4 regions of the Bradyrhizobium sp. AZCC 2262 genome follow, and region 4 is predicted to be linked to each of the others. Evidence: predicted binding sites of a transcription regulator. Region 4 holds the regulator's gene; each other region holds the start of a gene.
What was found. Region 4 encodes LexA, which represses DNA repair genes until DNA is damaged. Its sites were predicted from a motif close to TGTTCNNNNTGTGTTCNG; they were not measured.

Region 1 (3,806 bases), 4.8 Mb from region 4:
CAGTTTAGCCGCGCGGGAGGCTTCAGTGCCGTGCCACGCAGGAATTCCGCGGCCTTCATCGGCGCCTTGCCGGCGCGCTGCAGCTCGATGATACGAATGGCGCGGTCGCCGCAGGCGATGGCAAGATTGTCGTCAAGCACGTCGCCGGGCGCACCCGAGCCGTTGACGAGCTCACAGCGCAATATCTTGAGGCGTACCGGTTCCGCTTCCGCCGGCAGCTCGCACCAGGCGCCGGGAAACGGTGACAGCCCGTGAATGTGCCGCAGCACTTCGCGCGCGGGCCGCGTCCAGTCGATCCGCGCTTCGGCCTTCTCGATCTTGGCCGCGTAGGTGACGCCGTCTTCGCTCTGTTTCTGGAGTTGCAGCCCGCCGCGAGCGAGCCCACCCATCGCGCGCACCATCAAGTCGGCGCCGAGCGGCGCCAGCGCATCATGCAGATCGGCGGCGGTCATGGTGTCCGTGATCGCCAGCCGCTCGGCCATCGCGACATCGCCGGTGTCGAGGCCTATATCCATCTTCATCACCATCACGCCGCTCTCGGCATCACCTGCCATGATCGCGCGGTTGATCGGCGCGGCGCCACGCCAGCGCGGCAGCAGCGAGGCATGCAGGTTGAAGCAGCCGAGCGGTGGCGCATCGAGGATGGCCTGCGGCAGGATCATGCCGTAGGCGACGACGACGGCCGCATCGGCATGGTGCGCGCGAAATTCGTCGAGCGCTTCCGGGGTCTTCAGCGTCGTCGGCGTCAGCACGGGAATCCCGAGCCGCCGCGCTTCCTGTTCGACTGGCGTCGGCTGCAGCTTCATGCCGCGCCCCGCCGGCTTCGGCGCGCGGGTGTAGACGGCCACGACCTCGTGGCCGTGGGCGACGAGTTCCAGCAGCGTCGGCACCGCGAAATCGGGCGTGCCCATGAAGATCAGGCGGAGGGACATGGCGCGGACGAACCCGTTCTGAGCTAGGTCTATCCGTCATGCCCGGGCTTGTCCCGGGTATCCACGTTCTTCCTTCCTGGCGCGAAGGACGTGGATGGCCGGGACGAGCCCGGCCATGACGGCTGAGAGAATCGCGAATTACTCCGCCGCGCGCTTGGCGGCCTTGGTAAATTTCTTCATCACGCGGTCGCGCTTCAGCTTCGACAGATAGTCCACGAACAGCACGCCGTTGAGGTGGTCGATCTCGTGCTGGATGCAGGTGGCGAACAGGCCGTCGGCGTCCTCTTCGTGCACCTTGCCGTCGAGATCGGTGAAGCGGATGCGAACCTGCGCCGGGCGCTCGACCTCCTCGTAATATTCGGGGATCGAAAGGCAGCCTTCTTCGTAGACCGACAATTCCTCGGACGAGGAGATGATTTCCGGATTGATGAACACCCGCGGCCTCGGCTTGGTCTCGCCGTTCTCGTCCTTCTTGGCGAGGTCCATGGTGATCAGCCGCAAGGGCTGCGCGACCTGGATCGCCGCGAGCCCAATGCCGGGCGCGTCGTACATGGTCTCGAACATATCGTCGGCGAGCTTGCGGATCTCCGTCGTCACCTTCTCGACGGGCTTGGAGACAAGCCGCAATTGCTTGTCCGGCAGGATGATGATTTCTCTTAAGGCCATAGCGCGCGATTTAAGCTGCTGATTTGTCGCGGTCAATGCGCCGGGGCCTCCGTTAAGGCGGCCTTAACCATGATTTTTAAGGCGGCGTTAACCACGAAAATTAATCCCTCATTTACCATAAATGTTCCCTCTTCGTTCGCGAAAGCCGGCGAATCGGGCTACAAGTCGGGCATGAATGAAATTCTCTTCATCGTCGGCGATCTGCCGATTCACGTCGGCGAGGCGCTGGCAGGTTTTGGCGTGCTCGCTTTGCTGCTGCTGCTGACGATTGCCATCGTCATTGCCCGCTCCGGCCGCCGGGGTGCGGAACTGGCGATGGCGCAGGCGATCCGCGCCGACGAGTTGGAAGAGCGCTTGAGCGAGATGCTGCGGGCGCAGAGTGAGTCGACCGGCCGGGTGGACGCCATGGCCCAATCGCTGGCCGGCCGCCAGGCCGAGATGGCGCGCGCGGTCAACGAGCGGCTGGATTCGGTGACGCACCGCGTCGGCCAGTCGATGGAAGCGACCACGCGCCACACCATGGACAGCCTGCGTGTGCTGCACGAGCGGCTTGGCATCATCGACAACGCGCACAAGAACCTCACCGACCTGACGTCTCAAGTGACCACGTTGCGCGACGTGCTCGCCAACAAGCAGTCGCGCGGCGCGTTCGGCCAGGCGCGGATGGAAGCGATCGTGCAGGACGGCATGCCGCAGGGCTCCTACGAGTTCCAGTATACGCTCTCATCAGGCAAGCGGCCGGATTGCGTGGTGTTCCTGCCCGACCAGCGCCCGCTTTGCATCGACGCGAAATTTCCGCTGGAAGCGATGACCGCGCTGCACGACGCGCGCAGCGACGAGGAGCGCAAATTCGCCACCCAGCGCCTGCGCAACGACGTGATGAAACACGTCAACGATATCGCCGAGAAATATCTGATCACCGGCGAGACCCAGGATACCGCGCTGATGTTCGTGCCGTCGGAATCGGTCTATGCCGAAATCCACGACGGTTTTGACGACGTGATCCAGAAGGCCTACCGCGCCCGCGTCGTGCTGGTGTCGCCCTCGCTCTTGATGCTGGCGATCCAGGTGATGCAGCAGATTTTGAAAGACGCGCGCATGCGCGATGCCGCCGACCAGATCCGCACCGAGGTGCTCAACCTCGGCGACGATCTGGGGCGCCTGCGCGAGCGCGTGCTGAAGCTGCAGAAGCATTTTGGCGACGTCAACGAGGACGTTCGGCAGATATTGATTTCCGCCGACAAGATCGAGAAGCGCGCCGGGCGAATCGAGGAACTCGATTTCAGCAAGACCGATGCGCCGGTGGAAGTGCCGCGCTTCGTCAAGAGTGAGACGGCCGAACTGTTCCCCGCCCCGCGCAAGCTGCAGGCGGGGGAGTAGTATTTCTTGGGCTGCAGCGACAAAAATCGCCCGGCTTGACCGGGCGACCCAGTATTCCAGAGACGGCAGATGGGAGCACGCAGCTACTACGTCTACATTCTCGCCAGCCGCATCGGCGGCACACTTTACATCGGCGTGACGAATGACCTCATCCGACGGGTTGGTGAGCATCGTCTCGAACTCATGAAAGGCTTCACGAAGCGATATGGCGTTCACAAACTGGTCTATTTCGAACAGTTCGATGATATTGAGAATGCGATAGTTCGCGAGAAACGACTAAAGAAATGGAATCGAGCTTGGAAAATCCGACTGATCGAAGAGCTCAATCCGAATTGGGACGATCTTTATCCGGGCATAGCAGGCGGCTGACTTTCCCGGGCACATGCCAGTTTCCGCTGTCATACCCGCGAAGGCGGGTATCCAGTATTCCGAGGCGTCACTGCTAATCACGGACTTCGCGGAATACTGGATCGTCCGCCTTCGCGGACGATGACAGCCGTTGGGTGGAGATAACTGTCTTTCTGCGGCCCGAATCTCTGCTAACACCTCTTCATGACAGCACCTGACGCCGCCCCAGCATCAGCCACGCCGCCCCCCTCACCTTCCTGGCGTGACGGCCTGGCTGTCTATCTCCAGCCGCGCGTGCTGATCGTGCTGATGCTCGGGTTCTCCTCCGGACTGCCGCTGGCGCTATCGGGCTCGACACTTCTGGTGTGGATGCGCGAGTCCGGCGTCGATCTTGTCACCATCGGGCTGTTCGCAATGGTCGGCACACCCTACACGCTGAAATTCCTCTGGGCGCCGCTGGTCGATGCGCTGCATGTGCCA
Region 2 (3,806 bases), 5.5 Mb from region 4:
TCCTGCGGCTGGCCGAGGCGGCGGAAAGCTTTGGCAAAGGGCGCGAGGCGCCAAACTTCCGTCCCCGCGGCGCAAGGGAAGTGCGGCAGGCGGCGCAGGCGTTCCTGGAAATGAAGGCGCGCGTCGAGCGCTCGATCGAGCAGCGCACCGCGATGCTGGCCGGCGTCTCACACGACCTGCGCACCATCCTGACCCGCTTCAAGCTCGAGCTCGCTCTGATCGGCGACAGCCCCGAAGTCGACGGCATGCGCAAGGATGTCGACGAAATGGCTGGCATGCTGGAGGCCTATCTCTCCTTTGCGCGCGGTGACAGCGGCGAGATCGCGCAGCCGACCGACATGGCGATGGCGCTGGAAGACCTGCGCAGCGACGCCGAGCGCCACGGCCATACCGCGACCGTGGTGTTCCGTGGCCTGCCCGTCGTGACGGTGAAGCCGGCCTCGTTCAAGCGCTGTATCGCCAACCTCGTCTCCAACGCGGCGCGACACGCCAGCACGGTTTCGATCACCGGCCACCGCGATCACCGCTACCTGACGGTGACGGTCGATGACGATGGCCCGGGCATTCCTGCCAACATGCGCGAGGAAGTGTTCAAGCCGTTCCTGCGGCTCGACGATGCCCGCAACCAGGACGAAGGCGGCACCGGCCTGGGGCTCGCCATCGCCCGCGACATCGCCCGCTCGCATGGCGGCGACATCACGCTCGGCGACAGCCCGATGGGCGGCTTGCGCGCGGCAGTAAGGGTGCCGGTGTAGGTCCCAGCCTACTTTGCATGGGGTTGTTTTCGATATTTTGTGTCGGGACCCTGCGGCGTACCACCGAAGCCAACGGCGGGTCCCGATCCGCTCTGGATTACTGCTTCGCCGGTGCCTTCGGAATCAGCGCCTTCAGCTTTTCCATGTCCTTGATGTTCATCTTCATGCCGCCGGGCATCATGATGTCGCCGACCTTCTGGTCGGGCTTGCAGGCGCCGAGCCATTTGGCCTCGATCGTCGTGGTTCTGTCGCGCCCCGCGCCGGCCGCGCCGCCTTCGCTGTGCGAGGTCGATTTCACGCTGTAGGCGGAATTGAAGTCGCCGGTAATCTCGGCATGCGACTTGATCGTCATGCCGGCGATGCCGCAGACGGAATCGGTGACATAGCCTGCTGACGTCTTCTGGATATCCTGCTTCGAGCACATCTCCTTGGCCATCGGCGAGAACGCGGTGCTCATGTCCTTGTCGGTGGTCTCGTCGGTGCATTGCTGCATCGTCATCTCAGGTGATGGCGCGCCTGTGCTCAGCACCTTCATCTCCCACAGTCCGGCCTTGCGGATCGGCAACTCCACGGCGACGGCGCCGCTGACCGGCAACAGGGCAAGCAGACCAACGGCCGAACAAGACACAAGAAGCAGTCGTCTCATGGGTGAGCTCCCCTGGTTTCTTCCACAACATCGTGGCGCGCGAAGTGAACACACGCCTCGCGTGGCAAAAACATGTCCAGCCGGAAAACCAGGGTAGCGGCTACGCTCAGTAAAGCGTGCGCAGCGGCCGCTCGGCGGCGCCATAGGGCACCCAGCGGCAGGCAAAGGAAACGTAGCCGCCGTAGTATGGCTGCACGCCGAGGAATTTCACCACCTTGCCGTAGCGGGCGCAGTGGTCGACGGCGAGCTGGCGGGCATCAGCCTGCGTCGCGAGCGTATAGGCGACGATGCCGCCGGTGTCGTTGCCCTTGAACGCCGGCACCGTGTCGATGTCCAACCACTGCGCCTGCGCCGGCGCGCCCGCCAGCATTCCGCCCATGGCAATCAGGCTCGCGGCCACAATTCTTCGCATCGCAGACTCCGTTTCGCTCGAAGCCCACCATAGTGTGCGCCGAAGGCCATGGAAAGAATGGGTTGCATCACGAGGCGGACTTGGCTGTCAGGTGTTGCCGCGCTGCACTTGACCTTGTCGGGGCTTCGCGGCACCGTCCCTTGCGTTGATTTACTGGCGGATTCCCCATGCGCAACCTGTTCAAATCCTTGAGAGCACTCGGCCCGATGGCGGCGGCGGTCGCCCTGCTGGTCTCCAGCCATGCCGCCCAGGCCGCCAATCCGTTGGAGCTGAATTTCGGCCTGTTCGGCCCGAAGTATGATGGCCGCGTCGCCGAATGCGAGCGGGCGCTGTCGACGATCACATCGCAGTTCCAGGAAAAGGAAGGCAAGTTCTGGAATTCGGCGCTGACGATCACGGCCTATAGCCGGATCCACGAAACCGCGTTCCGGCCCTGGCAGTCCGACAACATTCCGCGCCGCTATTGCAGCGGAGACGTGATGCTGAGCGACGGCAAGATGCGTACCGTGCACTTCTCGATCATCGAGGATGGCGGCTTTGCCGGCTTCGGACAGGGCGTCGAATGGTGCGTGACCGGGCTTGACCGCAACTGGGCCTATAGCCCCGGCTGCCGGGCAGCCAGGCCCTGATTCGCTCAGTCCGCGCCGATTGAACCTACCCTCCACGCCGGGCTTTCGCGGTCGCTTAATTTTGTTCTTGAAATGTTCCGTCTCCCTGCTAGGCTCCCGGTAGTCGAGTAGAGGGGCGTTCGATGCACCGATCCGTTATTATTTCGCGGCTTCTGATTTCGCTGGCGCTTGCTGTCGTCTCCGCCGGGATGGCGTCCGCCCAGGACCGCCGGCAGAACACGCCGGGCGAGTTCGATTTTTATGTCCTTGCCCTTTCGTGGTCGCCCTCGTTCTGCGAGGCGTCGGCCGAGCGCGGCAATAGCGGACGCTCGCAAGTCCAGTGCGAACGGCCCTATTCCTTCGTCGTTCACGGCCTGTGGCCGCAATATGAGCGCGGCTTTCCCGAATATTGCCAGCGGCCGTCGCCGCGGCTCGATCGCAACATCATGACCTCGATGCTGGACCTGATGCCGGCGCCCGGCCTGATCTTCAACGAGTGGGACAAGCACGGCACCTGTTCGGGGCTTGGCGCGCGGGCCTATTTCGAGAGCGTCCGCAAGGCGCGCGCGGCGGTGAAGATCCCCGAGGAATTCCTGCAATTGTCGGAACAGAAGACCATCGCCCCGGCTGATCTCGAAGCGGCCTTCATCAAGGTCAATCCGGGCTTGAGCAGCTCGGCGATTTCGGTGACCTGCTCCAGCCGGCGCCTCAGCGAGGTACGGATCTGCCTGAGCAAGGACATGCAATTCCGCGCCTGCGAGGAACTCGACCGCCGCGCCTGCCGCCGTGACGACGTGGTGATGCCGCCGGTGCGCGGCGGCTGAAGATCCGCTTCCGCCATGCCAAGGGCAATATACCCAAAGCATGGTTGCCCGCCTTTGCGCAGACTGCCCAGAGTTGTCTGCGTCCCCGGTCATCCACGGCCTATTGTCGTCTGCAAGGTACGTGGATGGCCGGGACCCTTCTACGCCGGCGCTGCGTCAGGCGCGAATGTCCACGCTGCTATGATCGGCGAAGCTCAGTCGTGCCGATCCATTGCTGCCGAGATCGAAAACGAGGGAATCGTTCGAGCCCTTGAAGTTTACAGTGGCCCTGCCGTACTGCTGGGTGATGACAACATCATTCAGCGAATAACCACTGATCGAGAAATCAACGCTGTCGCTGCCGTTGTCGAGCCGAACGACATCGTTGCCATCACCCTTGGCAAAATTGATCGTGGAATTATCACCCGTTACCTTGATGTAATCGTCACCGGCGCCGCCCGTCACGGTCGAAGATCCGCCGACCTGGATCATATCGTTGCCAGCGCCCCCATCGACGACAGAATTATCATAGGTCCGAACGTGGTCATCGCCGTCGCCGGCCGACACGGTCGCATGCGAGTA
Region 3 (3,806 bases), 700 kb from region 4:
CGGATGGTGTCGATCGTCACCTTGCCGCGCATCACGATCGAGCCGCGGCCCAGATGATAGGCCGAGCGGATGCCCTGGCGACCGAGGATGATGCCGCCGGTCGGGAAATCCGGTCCCGGCACGATGTTGATGAGGTCGTCGATCGTAAGCGCCGGATTGTCGATCAGCGCCACGCAGGCATCGATGACTTCGCCGAGATTGTGCGGGGGGATGTTGGTCGCCATGCCGACGGCGATGCCGCCGGCGCCGTTGACAAGAAGGTTCGGGAATTTCGCCGGCAGCACCGTCGGTTCGCGGTCGCGGCTGTCGTAATTGGCCTGGAAATCGACGGTGTCCTTGTCGATATCGTCGAGCAGCGTCTGCGCGATCTTGGTCAGCCGGGATTCGGTGTACCGCATGGCGGCCGCCGTATCGCCGTCCACCGAGCCGAAATTGCCCTGGCCGTCGATCAGCGGCACGCGCATGGAGAAATCCTGCGCCAGACGCACCAGCGCGTCATAGACCGACTGATCGCCGTGGGGATGGTATTTACCGATGACGTCGCCGACGGTACGCGCCGACTTGTTGTACGACTTGTTCCACTCAAAACCGTTCTCATGCATCGCGTAGAGAATGCGGCGATGCACGGGCTTCAACCCGTCGCGCGCGTCCGGCAGCGCGCGTGCCACGATCACGCTCATGGCATAATCGAGGTAGGAGCGTTTCATCTCGTCGAGGATGGAAACGGGACGGATATCGGAGGGCTCCGGCGGCTCGCCGGGCTTGTTATCTTCAGGGTCAGACAAAGGGGAATCCGGTCAGTTCTCAGCTGAGAATCATATAGCGCATCGGGGGTCCGATAACCACCCCGAAGCGCTCCGGACGCGCTGTTTTTCCGCTCGTTTTTTCATGGACTTACCGGGATTGAAGGCGTCACTCGCGAGCCTTGCTGGAACCGCCATTTTGGGACCGGAAAGGCAGCGCCCAAAACGGCGTTTTCGCTCGTCCGCCTATTGGCCGAAAACCGCGGCATGCATGATCCTCCCCGGCAGGAAGGTGAACAGGCCGGCGATGACCAACCCGCCCGTGAACATGCCGATCATCGCCAGGCGATGGCGCCGTACATTATGGCGGCGTGCGGCGATAACGGCGATCGGCAGCATGATCAGAACGTAGATCGAGAGCAGATGGATCGGGCTCCACGGGCCGAACAGCCTGATCTCGTGGATCCAGAGCGAACTGGCGGCGACGGTGGCCATCAGGCCGACCCAGATCCAGCCGATCGTCCGGTGCGGCAGCGTCCCCTTTGGAGCTGCGAGCTGCACCACGCCAAGCGCGAAGGCGGCCATCGCCGCAAAGGCATGAAGGGGTATTGCAGGAGCGGCATTGAGCAACGGCGCAAGCGACATTTGAAACTCCCGCGTTCATTCGACCAAGCCAGCAGCCCGGTCTCATGTAAGGAGTATTCACATCAATCTTTCCACCGTCAAGTTCAATCTTGACGTTGTCAAGTTAAGTCGAGATCGAAGCTTCCGTCCCGATGGCGGGCGGGCCGCAAATCGCAACGGGAGCAGAGGGTTTGGCTTTTACGGAATGCCGCTAATGCCTTGGAAGCGCGGGCGCATGCGCCCCCACTGCCTTGCTGCGGAGCGACGCCTGCCCTGAGGACGCGTCACCTTGCGTGGCAATTGATCAGGCTTCCAGCTTAGAACGGGATGTCGTCGTCCATGTCGCTGTTGCGGCCACCGCCGGCGGCCACGGCCCGCCGCGGCGCCGAACTGGCCGGACTGCTGGAGCCGAAATCGCCGGCATCGTCGGAGCCGAAGCTGCCACCACCGCCGCCGCTGCGGCCGTCCAGCATGGTCAGGGTCGAGTTGAAGCCCTGCAGCACGACTTCGGTCGAGTATTTCTCGACGCCGCTCTGGTCGGTCCATTTGCGGGTCTGCAGCGCGCCCTCGATGTAAACCTTGGCGCCCTTCTTCAGATATTGCTCGGCGACCTTGCAGAGTCCCTCGTTGAAGATCACGACGCGGTGCCACTCGGTCTTTTCCTTGCGCTCGCCGGTGCCCTTGTCGCGCCAGGTTTCCGACGTCGCGATGCTCAGATTGGCAATCGGCCGCCCGTCCTGTGTCCGCCGGATTTCAGGATCCTTGCCGAGGTTGCCGACCAGAATCACCTTGTTTACGCTTCCCGCCATCGCCGCTCTCCACTCGATATCGCCGGGCAAAAATCACTGGTCGAGCCCGCCAAGTGCCGGCCGCCTTCAATTCCTGACCTGTCGCCAGTTTCTTGACCTGTCGCCTTGTCCGCTCGCTGCGTCCGCATCAGGACATCTGAAACGACCCTATACGCTCGCAAAGCCCGCCGACTTAGCGATCCCTCGGCAAGTCTGCGGTTATCCACATATAGCATCGCCCCTGCAGGTGTTCCAGCTTTGTTCCGGAATCTCACGTCGCTATGGGGTCGACTGGGGGTCGTCTCGGGGCCGACTCGCCATTCAACTATATGGCGACCTCAGTTCGCCACAATCGAGCCCAGAAAATGACAAAATGGAACTGAAAGTTCCGCCCGCTAGCGTGAATAACGTAAGTATATCATGAGCTTGACTCCATATTTTGGGTCACAAGTGTTGCAATTTGGAGACGCAATTTTTGAGCGAGTCACGCTATAAAATTACCTACCGGCGCGGGCGCTCGCGTCATCACGGCAACGCTTCGGGACCAACGGAAGCGGGCAAGAGCTGGAGATAGAGGATGAAGAAGTTTCTGTTAGGTACGGTTGCTCTCATCGCGTTCGCGGCACCAGCGGCGGCTGCCGACCTCGCGGCGCGTCCTTACGTCAAGGCCCCGCCGACACCGATCGCCGTCGTGTACGACTGGAGCGGCTTCTATATCGGCGCCAACGGTGGTTGGGGTTCGAGCCGCAAGTGCTGGGATTCGGTGGCGCCTGCTCTCTTTATCGGCGGTGAGGGTTGCCATGACGCGACCGGCGGCACCGCCGGTGGTCAGATCGGTTATCGCTGGCAGACCGGCACCTGGGTGTTCGGTATTGAAGGCCAGGGCAACTGGGCGGACTTCAGGGGCAGCAACGCGAGCACGCTCTTCCTCGGCTCCAGGAACGAATCGAAGATCGATGCATTCGGCCTGATTACCGGCCAGGTCGGTTGGGCCGCCAACAACGTTCTGTTCTACGTCAAGGGCGGCGCGGCCGTCACCGCGGATCGTTTCCGCATCGTCGATATTCCCACGGGCATCGTCACCGGCACCACCGGTGATGACACCCGCTGGGGTGGCGTGGTCGGTGTCGGCCTCGAATACGGCTTCGCTCCGAACTGGTCGGCCGCCATCGAATACGACCACCTGTTCATGCAGGACCGCACCTACACCTTCATCTCTCCGGTGGGTGGCGGCTTCTTCGCCGCCGATCGCATCCGTCAGGACGTCGACCTCGTCACGGTTCGCGTCAACTACCGCTGGGGTGGCCCGGTCATCGCGAAGTACTGATCGCGACACAGCAAACGGAATACGGAAAGGCCGGCTCAACGCCGGCCTTTTTGTTTGGTTGTACCGCAGGATTACGCGCACCCGCTGCGGTTGCAGATTACCTATCTTTTGCCGCGGATGTGGTTTTTCGGCGACAGCCTTATGCGATGACTTCACGCTATATGCGCAAGCAACCTCAAATTGACTACGCGCATAGTTGCGTTGGAAATCCCGAAGGAAGGAAGAAGAACGTGAAGAAAATTCTGCTGACGACGACCGCTCTTATCGCGCTTGGGATCGCCCCTGCGGCCGCCGCAGATCTGGCTGCACGGCCCTATACCAAGG
Region 4 (3,806 bases):
ACCACCGTGCTTGCGCCGCGAGTGGTGCCGCCGCGCGCCGTCGACGCCACCCCCGCCGAGGCCGACCTTCAGGCGGAGGAGTAGGCGAAACATAGCGTTTTCGAGCGAAGTGGAAGCCGGTTCGCGTAAAGAAAACGCGTCAAGACAAAAAACTAGTGCTCGTCGAGCGAGGGACTTGAGGGGTGGGCCGGTATTTCGAAAGCGCCGAGGTGGAATTCCTCGGGCGCGTCGGGGGTCGACGGCAGGTTGACCAGCGTGAACGACGCCTCGGGGAATTGCCGCCAGATCGCGAGATCTTCGGCCGTGATGGTGAGCCAGCCGTACCGGAACATGTACCGTCCGGGTTCCGTGACGCGACCGGCTCTTTGCCATGTGACTTTGTTGACCACCGACCGCCCCTCGGTGCCGAGTTTCTCACAAAACCATATCAGCATGATCCGCCGGCATAAACCGGCGGATCAAGCGCGTCGTCTAACCGGTCACGATGGATTCGGCCGGTGGCGCTTCCGTCACCTTCGCCGCACGTTCGCCCTCGGTCACAGGCAATTGCAGCACGGTCGCGCGCTGGCCTTCGCAAAGCTGCGTCACCAGCACATGGCTTCCGTCGGGAAATTCGATCGCGTCATGGTGGCGATCGGACACTTCGGGCTCGATCTGGTTGAACTTGGCGACCCGCCAGTCGGTGGTTCGCGTCCAGATCCACCGGTTGTCGTATCGGACGTCCTGGGCGAACGCCAGTTCGGTGCCGGGAAGCATGCAGACCGCCACTGCCGGCTCGCGTTCCGACGCAAAGCCGCGGGTCGATGTACCGCGGAATGTCGTGGTGATCAGCGTCTCGCCGACCTGGGCAGGCCGCGTCTTCACCGCATGCAGGCTATAGTCACACATCGGATGGCTCCCTCGTTTGAGATAGCGGACCCGTGTCTGGAAGGAGGCACCGGCCTCTATCAGAGCTGACTTGGCGCACAGCGTTTTCTTGCTTCTGGGCAATTCTGCGACTGGCGCACTACGTCTAAATCACAAACGCGCTAACGCGGCTTGGTTCCAGGCGCGCACAAAAAACCCTCGCCGAAGGCCGGGGCGTCGCAGTCGTGTCCGCAAAGCCAGCCGGTCAGTATTTGCGGTAAAGCCCGATCAATTTGCCCTGAATCCGGACCCGGTTCGGCGGCAGGATGCGGACTTCGTAGGCAGCATTGGCGGGCTCCAGCGCGATCGAGGCGCCGCGGCGGCGGAAGCGCTTTAGCGTGGCTTCCTCCTCGTCGATCAGCGCCACCACGATGTCGCCGGTGTCGGCGGTCTCATTGCGCTGGATCAGCGCCATGTCGCCGTCGAGAATGCCGGCGTCGATCATGGAATCGCCGCGCACTTCGAGCGCGTAGTGCTCGCCGGAGCCGAGCATGTCAGGCGGCACGCTGATGGTGTGGCTGCGGGTCTGCAGCGCCTCGATCGGCGTACCGGCGGCGATCCGGCCCATCACGGGGACGGCGACCGGGCGATTGCCATCGTCCTCGGTAGTCGGCGCGCTCACCGTGCGCTTGCCGAGCGTGCCTTCGATGACGCTCGGCGTGAAGCCGCGGCGGCCGTTGCCGGCGGCTGCCAGCTCCGGCAGCTTGATGACTTCGATGGCGCGGGCGCGGTTGGGCAGGCGGCGGATGAAGCCGCGCTCTTCCAGCGCCGTAATCAGGCGGTGGATTCCGGATTTCGAGCGCAGGTCGAGCGCATCCTTCATCTCGTCGAAGGAGGGCGGTACGCCGGCCTCTTTCAGCCGTTCATTAATGAAACGCAGAAGTTCGTACTGTTTGCGCGTAAGCATCGCGAGCATTCCCCCGGTTGGCACAAATCTTTCGGTCCCGAATCTCTGGGGTCCATCACGAGAGTCCCCAAAACTCCCAGTCATAGACACTAGCAGTCGAAACAAATCATGAACGGACACTATATGTTCGATATGTGTTCCGCAACCACTTAATTTCAGGTGAACGCGTCGCGGCTTCGGCCCAAGACCACCTTTACAGGCACGCTCAGGACGTCATTCCGGCAGCCGGAGCAGCTCGCAAGGCGAACCCTTTGCGGCAGCCGGCGCGAACGGCGGACGTATCACAAGTGCCCGTGCCGCAGCGAGATTCCCGAGCAGCGATGAATCCTGGAGATTCACCGGCACCGCGATCAGCGTGCCGTCCTCGCGCGCTTCGAGGCGTGCGCGAAGATAGTCTTCGCGCTGGTCGTTGGCGGCGAGATCGCGCCCCAACAGGGCGCTTTCGCGCCGGTGATGGATTGTGTCGCGGCCCGACAGCGCACGAATCAACGGGACCAGAAACAGGAAACCGCAGACATAGGAAGAGACGGGATTGCCGGGCAGGCCGATCACGCGCATCGTGCCGAGCCTGCCATGCATCATCGGCTTGCCGGGCCGCATGGCTATGCGCCAGAACGCCATGGTCGTGCCCTCGGCCTCCAGCGACTGTTTGACGAGGTCGTGGTCGCCGACCGAGGCGCCGCCCATGGTGATCAGGATATCCGCGTCCGCCTCGCGCGCACGGCGGATGCCTTGCGTGGTGGCGGGGACCGTGTCGGCGGCGATTCCGAGATCGACGACCTCGGCGCCCTCGGCGCGCGCCAGCGCCCGCAAGCCGTAGCCGTTGGAATAGACGATCTGGCCAGGGCCGGGGATCTCGCCCGGCATCACCAACTCGTCGCCGGTGCCGAGGACCGCGACTTTCGGGCGGCGGTGCACCGCAAGCTCCGGATAGTTCATGCCGGCGGCGAGCGACAGATCGCGGTCGGCGAGGCGGCGTCCGCGATTGAGCAAAACATCGCCCTCGCGGAAATCGACGCCGGCGGGCCGGATATGCCGCCCCGCAACGGCGGCTTCCGTGATGGTGATCTGATCGCCGTCGACGCCGGTATCCTCCTGGATGATGACGGCGTCGGCGCCATCAGGGATCACGCCGCCGGTGAAGATCCGCACCGCTTCGCCTCGGCCTACCTTCCGCTCGAACGGGCGGCCGGCGGCGACCTCGCCGATCACCTTCAGCCGCACCGAGAGATCGGGGGAATCCGCCGCGCGCACCGCGTAGCCGTCCATCGCCGACATCGCCTGCGGCGGCTGCGTCCGCCGTGCCGCGACGTCGCGCGCCAGCACGCGATGAAAGGCATCGTCGAGCGCGATCATTTCCTCGGGCAGGGGGACCGCGCCGGCAAGGATCGCAGCAAGCGCATCGGCGACAGGCATCAAGGCCACGGGCAGACCTCCAGGAGCATGATCCGGAAAGGTGGACACCGGTTTTCCGAATAGATTATGCTCAAATCAAAGGGATAGAGCGGGATGACGGTTCGAAGCAACGTCATCGCGCTCTAAACTTCAAGTGCGGTCAGTGCCCTTGCCACGTCATCCGTCGATGTCACGTGGATGGCACAAAGGCCGCGCGCCCGCGCACCTTCGATATTGGCGGCCGAGTCGTCGAAGAACAGGATCCGCGACGCCGGCACGCCGATCGCCTTTACCACATGATCATAGGCCTCCGCGTCGGGTTTGCGCAAACCGATGCTCGAGGACAGGAATATCTGGCGGAAATGGCTGAGTACGTCGGCATAGGCCTGCGAGAAATGCGCGACATGGGCCGGATTGGTGTTGGAAAACGCATAGAGCGGCATGCGTTTGGCGGCGCTTGCCAGCAGCGGCGCAATACCGGGCATCTCGCCGGTGAAGATCGCGTTCCAGCCTTCCAGGAACTGCGCGTCGGTGAGGCCGATGTCGAGGGACTGGCGCAGGCCCGCAAAGAACGCCGCGTCGTCGATACGGCCGGTCT

Region 1: V1283_RS40805 (DNA recombination protein RmuC) is a predicted target of LexA. The motif match lies at 1,721-1,738, and genes of this name have one in related genera.
Region 2: V1283_RS44325 (ribonuclease T2) is a predicted target of LexA. The motif match lies at 2,505-2,522, and genes of this name have one in related genera.
Region 3: V1283_RS15205 (single-stranded DNA-binding protein) is a predicted target of LexA. The motif match lies at 2,404-2,421, and genes of this name have one in related genera.

Annotation. Positions count from the first base shown of each region.
Region 1 is NZ_JAZHRT010000001.1:8,698,012-8,701,817, reverse strand. It holds gene fmt (methionyl-tRNA formyltransferase) at 1-932, opposite strand, end outside; gene def (peptide deformylase) at 1,071-1,598, opposite strand; gene V1283_RS40805 (DNA recombination protein RmuC) at 1,770-2,978, shown strand; gene V1283_RS40800 (GIY-YIG nuclease family protein) at 3,048-3,347, shown strand; gene V1283_RS40795 (AmpG family muropeptide MFS transporter) at 3,531-3,806, shown strand, end outside.
Region 2 is NZ_JAZHRT010000001.1:9,438,563-9,442,368, reverse strand. It holds gene V1283_RS44345 (ATP-binding protein) at 1-755, shown strand, start outside; gene V1283_RS44340 (DUF3617 domain-containing protein) at 853-1,401, opposite strand; gene V1283_RS44335 (hypothetical protein) at 1,508-1,813, opposite strand; gene V1283_RS44330 (hypothetical protein) at 1,981-2,442, shown strand; gene V1283_RS44325 (ribonuclease T2) at 2,565-3,245, shown strand; gene V1283_RS44320 (calcium-binding protein) at 3,402-3,806, opposite strand, start outside.
Region 3 is NZ_JAZHRT010000001.1:3,219,997-3,223,802, reverse strand. It holds gene gyrA (DNA gyrase subunit A) at 1-785, opposite strand, end outside; gene V1283_RS15210 (DUF2306 domain-containing protein) at 990-1,388, opposite strand; gene V1283_RS15205 (single-stranded DNA-binding protein) at 1,685-2,176, opposite strand; gene V1283_RS15200 (outer membrane protein) at 2,733-3,482, shown strand; gene V1283_RS15195 (outer membrane protein) at 3,713-3,806, shown strand, end outside.
Region 4 is NZ_JAZHRT010000001.1:3,924,048-3,927,853, reverse strand. It holds gene V1283_RS18725 (ComEC/Rec2 family competence protein) at 1-84, shown strand, start outside; gene V1283_RS18720 (hypothetical protein) at 153-434, opposite strand; gene V1283_RS18715 (hypothetical protein) at 472-888, opposite strand; gene lexA (transcriptional repressor LexA) at 1,112-1,813, opposite strand; gene V1283_RS18705 (molybdopterin molybdotransferase MoeA) at 2,027-3,238, opposite strand; gene V1283_RS18700 (HAD-IA family hydrolase) at 3,352-3,806, opposite strand, start outside.